DNA from 3 places in the Bacillus paramobilis genome. Region 2 is predicted to be linked to each of the others. Evidence: predicted binding sites of a transcription regulator. Region 2 holds the regulator's gene; each other region holds the start of a gene.
What was found. The regulator Rex, encoded in region 2, represses fermentation and respiration genes when NADH is low (regulators of the CRP and FNR family bind a similar motif). The targets are predictions, from matches to a motif close to TTGTGAAATATTTCACAA.
Positions count from the first base shown of each region.

Region 1: AABL52_RS03120 (L-lactate dehydrogenase) is a predicted target of Rex. The motif match lies at 868-885, and genes of this name have one in related genera.
Region 3: AABL52_RS02085 (DUF1641 domain-containing protein) is a predicted target of Rex. The motif match lies at 1,028-1,045, and genes of this name have one in related genera.

Region 1 covers NZ_CP151108.1:606,104-608,311, forward strand. The annotation lists gene AABL52_RS03115 (DUF4179 domain-containing protein) at 1-516, shown strand, start outside; gene AABL52_RS03120 (L-lactate dehydrogenase) at 1,002-1,946, shown strand; gene AABL52_RS03125 (S8 family serine peptidase) at 2,199-2,208, opposite strand, start outside.
Region 2 covers NZ_CP151108.1:5,023,836-5,026,043, forward strand. The annotation lists gene AABL52_RS25555 (CPBP family intramembrane glutamic endopeptidase) at 1-540, shown strand, start outside; gene AABL52_RS25560 (YdiK family protein) at 537-728, shown strand; gene AABL52_RS25565 (redox-sensing transcriptional repressor Rex) at 758-1,387, opposite strand; gene AABL52_RS25570 (ABC-F family ATP-binding cassette domain-containing protein) at 1,575-2,208, shown strand, end outside.
Region 3 covers NZ_CP151108.1:434,517-436,724, forward strand. The annotation lists gene AABL52_RS02080 (NAD(P)/FAD-dependent oxidoreductase) at 1-483, opposite strand, end outside; gene AABL52_RS02085 (DUF1641 domain-containing protein) at 528-968, opposite strand; gene AABL52_RS02090 (winged helix-turn-helix transcriptional regulator) at 1,399-1,746, opposite strand; gene AABL52_RS02095 (MFS transporter) at 2,118-2,208, shown strand, end outside.

The DNA of each region.
Region 1 (2,208 bases), 870 kb from region 2:
ATTATTGAGCAGCATGAATTTACTCTGGCTAATTACGGTGAATTTGGTGATAAAATTGATGTTTCCGTCCATGGGAAAGATTTATTTGGACAAACAGGAACATGGAACGTAGCATTTCCTCTTACAAAAGTTAAAGGTGAGATTCGTAAATTTACTCCTAATATAAAAACATTAACGAAAGATAATCTGTATGCATTAACAGTAGATCAAGTAATCTTTTCTTCACTTTCAACGAGGATTGATTTGACCTTTGATTATCCAAAAGAAATGGAAGCTAATGATAGCTGGCCAGCACTTGATTATACTGTCACTGATGATAAAGGAAAAATCTACGAAGGAGTCAGCTTGCAAGTTGGTAGCACGGGATTATACGGACACCATGTTGTTTTAGCTCTTCCACCGATGGATAATCCTCCAAAATCGTTAACAATTGAGCCCGCGTATCTTAGTGGTCTAAATGATACATTAAAAAATGGAGGTGCTGAAGATTTGAAAACGACTGTGTTGCTACAATAATTGAAGAGCTTGGCTAGGTTTCCATGTCTATTGAATGTTAATAAGTGATGGTATGTTAATTTGACGTGTATGGAAAAAACATCGATATCCAGTTAAGATAAATTTGTATCCATATAATCAAAAGACGCTATTCTTTTTGTAGAAATATGCAGAAAGGATGGCGTTTTTTATGCTATTATCATTGTCGAGTTTTGTTGGTAAGTCTATATAGTGCAAAAATCGCTGGAATAATTTCCTTTACCGACAAAATACCTTTCACAATCTAAAGAAAACGCCTCCATTGAGATTGATTTCATACTTGATTTAATAACTTTACACTCTATGTGAAAAAGTTCACAAATAGGTCATAATTTGTGAAGTAATTCACAATAATACGTGCTACAATATGAATGTAAAGAAGTTAAACAACATTAAATTAGTATTTTAATTAATTACTTAAACAATCATAAAAAAATAGATGTGAACAATAGAGAGGGGAAATTAACATGAAAAAAGGTATCAATCGTGTAGTATTAGTAGGAACAGGAGCTGTAGGTTGTAGTTACGCTTACTCAATGATCAACCAAGGTGTAGCTGAAGAATTCGTACTTGTAGATGTTAATGAAGCAAAAGCAGAAGGAGAAGCAATGGACTTAAGCCATGCGGTACCATTCTCTCCATCACCAACAAAAGTTTGGAGCGGTAGCTATGCAGATTGTAAAGATGCAGATTTAGTAGTTATCACTGCTGGATTACCACAAAAGCCAGGTGAAACTCGTTTAGATTTAGTTGAGAAAAACACAAAAATCTTTAAACAAATCGTTCGCGGTATTATGGATAGCGGATTCGATGGAATCTTCTTAATCGCAACTAACCCAGTTGATATTTTAACTTACGTAACTTGGAAAGAATCTGGTCTACCAAAAGAGCGCGTAATCGGTTCTGGTACTACTTTAGACTCTGCTCGTTTCCGTTACATGTTAGGTGACTACTTAGATGTAGATCCACGTAACGTTCATGCTTACATCGTTGGTGAACACGGTGACACTGAACTTCCAGTATGGAGCCACGCTACTATCGGTGTACAAAAACTAGAAACAATCTTAGCTAACAACGAACAGTACAAACAAGAAGACTTAGATAAAATCTTCGAAAACGTACGTGATGCAGCTTACCATATCATCGAGCGTAAAGGTGCAACTTACTACGGAATCGGTATGTCACTACTTCGTGTAACTAAAGCAATCTTAAGCAACGAGAACAGCGTATTAACTGTATCTGCATACCTTGAAGGACAATATGGTGAGCAAGATGCTTTCGTAGGTGTTCCAGCTGTTATTAACCGCGAAGGTGTACGTGAAATCGTAGAACTTGAGCTAAATGAAGATGAAAAAGCGAAATTCGCTCATTCTGTAAAAGTATTAAAAGAAACAATGGCACCAGTACTATAATAATTGCTAAATAATTAAGAGGCGGGAAACTGCTTCCTACCTCTTAATTTTTATATAATTTAAAGGATTTACCGAAAGGTTACTTTCGTCGTGGAACTGAGAAGCTACCACTTCAAGCTTTGCTAAGTGGCGAGTAGTTCACTATAAATTCCTTTTCCGGTTTCCCTTGTATATCCCCAATATACCCCTTTTGCTGGATAAGGGTCATTTATAGAAAAGAGCACTCTACTTTACGTAGAGTGCTCTTTATTATTATTTTTTA
Region 2 (2,208 bases):
CGCGACAGACGTTTAGATACAACGCGTTCTACTATTCCAGCTACGATTGGTTGGATTTTTATCGGCTTCTTCTTAGCATTTTTCTCGCAAAGTATTGCCGGCATGATAGAAATGCGTTTATTAGGAATTAAACCTGGATCAGAAAATACAGCGAGACTTATGGATATTGCTAGGACGACACCTTGGTTCCTTATCGTCATATCTATAATAGGACCTATCTTGGAAGAAATCGTATTTAGAAAAATTTTATTTGGTACACTTTATAAGAAGTTTAACTTCTTTATTGCTGCTATCATTAGTTCTCTCGTATTCGCAGCAATTCATTTTGATTTTACTCACCTATTGGTATACACTTCTATGGGGCTCGTATTCGCCTTTTTATATGTAAAAACGAAGCGTATTATCGTCCCTATCGCAGCTCATGTTGCTATGAATACATTAGTTGCAGTTGCTCAAGTTTTAATGAGCAATGAACAAATTCAAGAAATGATTAAAGAAGCTGAAAAAATGCAAGGCTTTATCGGAGGATTTTTAGTATGAGAAACTCACCATTGTTCATGGCTGCATTGTACTTCCTTCTAGGGTGTATCTTTACACGCTTCGCCATTACGAACGTAACAGATACAATCTGGAATATGTGGACAATACTATTTGCAGTTATGGCAACAATTGATTTTAATTTGGCACTTCGCCTTATCTTAGTTAAATTCACAAAGAAAAAACAATAATAAAACGCAGAGGTCGCTTCCTCTGCGTTTTATTGTGGATAATTCTTTAAAAAGTAAACAAGTGTTTGTAACTCTACCGCTAAATCAATATGATGAATTCTTATATTGTCTGACACATTTAAGCGTGCTGGTGTGAAATTTAAAATACCATGCACATTCGTTTCTGCCAATCTATCTGCTACAGGTTGTGCTACTGTAGCGGGTACTGTTAATATTGCCACTTGTATATCAGTTGATAAACGTTCTTCTAATTCATCTAAATGATATACAGGAATGCCCCCGATTTCTGTTCCGACTTTCTCTTCACTAACGTCAAACGCCATTTCAATTTTTGTATTATTGTTTTTCGTGAAATTATAATGTAAGAAAGCGGTCCCTAAATTACCTACTCCAATAAGTGCTACACGTGTTATATCATCTTGGTCGAGTGTTTCACGGAAAAATGATAATAAATAATTTACGTTATATCCATAACCTTTTTTCCCTAACGCTCCAAAATATGAGAAATCTCTTCGAATCGTTGCGGAATCAACCTTTACCGCTTCACTCAATTCGGCTGATGAAACACGTTGCTTACCAGAAAGAGATAAGTTTTGGATAAATCGATAGTATAGAGGCAATCGTTTGGCAGTGGCCTGTGGAATTTTTTGCTGATCCATATAACCTCTCCTCTCTTCCTATCTTTATTCATATACTTGAATCAAATACAGAAGTTTAGCACTCATGAATTTCCCTGTATAATAAAGAGAAGAAGTATTCTCTCTTTATTTTAAACTATACACTATTTTTAGTATGATTGAGAAATATAAACATGGCAAAGTTAAGAAATTATTTGAGGTGAAAACATTGATTTTATTACAAGTAAACGCGCTTTCGAAATTATACGGTGCAGAAACGATTCTTGCAAACATAAAATTGGAAGTTCAAACGAAAGATCGTATCGCATTAGTCGGACGAAATGGAGCCGGTAAATCTACGTTATTAAAAATAATAGCTGGTGAGCTATCTCATGATGGCGGCGAAATTATAAAACCAAAAGATGTCTCAATCGGGTACTTAGCTCAAAATACCGGGTTAGAAACGTCTTTAACAATTTGGGATGAAATGTTAACCGTCTTTACACACCTGCAGCAAATGGAGACAAAGCTTCGAAGGCTAGAGCAAGAAATGGGCAAAGAAGAAAACTTTTCAAACGAGGCTACATATGAAAGATTATTAGCTGACTATGACCAATTACAATTAAATTATAAAGATCAAGGTGGCTATCAGTACGAAGCAGATATTCGTTCAATTTTAAGTGGGCTTGGCTTCCCAGTTGAAACGCACCAGACGACGATTTCTACATTAAGCGGTGGACAAAAAACACGCTTAGCTCTCGGTAAATTATTATTAACGAAACCGGACCTACTTATTTTGGACGAGCCTACAAACCATTTAGACATCGAAACATTAACATGGCTTGAACAATATTTACAAGGCT
Region 3 (2,208 bases), 700 kb from region 2:
ACCACCGATTACGATTGTAGCATCAGCTTCGTTTTTCGTTTTCGCGTATTCACGAATACGGTCTTCAACGTGTTTGTAGATTTTGTTTGCATCAGCAGCAGATTTTAATACCATGCTGTTTTCTTCCAGTCCTGGAATACCGAAGTAAGCAGTTTTACTTCCTAAAGCAACTACAAGTGCATCGTAAGATAAAGTAGTGCCACCAGCTAGTTTAATTTCTTTGCTATCAACTGAGAATGACTCAACTGTTGCAATTTTAAGATCGATGTCTTTACCTTTGAAAAGCTTTGTAAGTGGCATTGCAATTGCTTGCTCAGCAACGTTACCAGCTGCAAGGCGGTGTAGTTCAGTGATGATTTGGTGTGTTGGGTATTGGTTAATCACTGTAACTTGTGCTTCTGATTTGCTGTAATATTTACGTACGTTTAAAGCGGCAAGAAGACCGCCATAACCAGCGCCTAAGATGACAATTTGTTTTGACATAGTATGATATCCCCCGTCTTTACTAATTGTTGTTATAAGTTAAATTATTTATTGTTACGTTCTGCACTAATTTGAAGATATGCGTTCACAAAGCGGAACATTTTTTGTGCTTGTGGGTCTTTTAATAATTTTAATAGACCGAACAGGCCGATAACTTCGTTGCTTTCGTCAGCACGATCTTTCGCTTCGATTGCAGTAGCAGCCATGCTTTTCACTGTATCTTTTACAGGTTCTACAAGCTCTGTGATTGCACCAACAGTGTCGCTTTTTAATACTTCATCAGTAGCAACAGTTTGAGCGAAGTCATAAGACTTAGTTAAAATGTTAACAAGCTCAGTTAATTTTGGAAGCTGTTCTACTAGTGTAGTTAATGATTCTTGTACCTCAGGTTTTAACAACTGATCAAGTACATCAAGTTGTCCTTGGCTAGCAGAAATTTGTACAGTTTCTTGTTCTGGCTTTGTTTGAGTCATAGTTTCTGGCATCTCCAATTCTCCTTTACGATAGCAATACTCTTATTTTTGATAGGTAAGATAGTAAACGCTTGCGAAACTTTATACAAAGTTTCACAAAGCACAATAAAATGCCTTTAAATTTATGCCAGCAAGTAAGCTGAAATCATAAATCCAAAACCATAATGTCTTACCTATTATTTATGAACTGTCCGATACATGGCTTGTCCGCATAATGGAAAGCTCCGTTACCGGAAAGTGTATATAATATATATCCTATATTATATACTATATACACCTATGTTAACATAAAAATGATTCCTAATTATTCGATATTAAGCGTATAACGTAGTACTGACAAGGCATGAAAGCGCATAAATTATTTTGTTACGGTTAGAAATGTACGTATATATAAATAAAAAAAGGAAAAAATGGACAAATTTATGTTCATTTTTTCCTTTTTTTATTGTTCACCTTCTGTTATTAGCATCGATGTGTTACCGCTTTTTTCAAGATGGCATTCGCCCCAAGTACAAAGGGAATCAAGAATGGATTCTAAAGACCAACCGTAGTCTGTAAGGGAATACTCTACTTTTGGTGGTACTTGATTGTATACCTTTCTTTGAATAACTCCATCTTCTTCTAATTCGCGTAATTGCTGTGTTAACATTTTTTGTGTAATACCAGGCATGAGACGTTTTAATTCACTCGTTCTCTTTGTCCCTTTCGTTAAGTGGCAAAGAATAACGACTTTCCATTTTCCGCCGATAACCTCTAAAGTTGCTTCAACGGGAATATTATATTTCTTCATATAAAAATCTCCTTTGATGAATGTAGATGTCAGTTTTCCAACAAAAGAAGCTAAATAATTTAAATGTTACTAAAAAGTACCTATAGCACTTTAAAGTACGTACTTTTTATCATGTTGAATATGTTCCATAATAGCATAAGTAAGAGGGAAATGAGTAGTACGGTACTAAAAAGTGCCTATGTTACTTTTTGGTACCTATCGTACTTTTAAGTGCGTTCTTCAAAAAAAGAGTGAAGCCATTCATAATAGCATATATGAGCAGTAAATATATTTTTGTAGAAGAAAAAAGGCCTTTTTTCATACTATTATGATTGGATTTCTCGCATTAAGGAGGAGTTCAATTGAATTCATATACAGTATCTTCTTCGGCTATGCAGACGAATCGAAGAAGTATGTTTGCTTTATTAGCGCTAGCAATTAGTGCGTTTGGAATTGGTACAACCGAATTTATTAGTGTCGGTT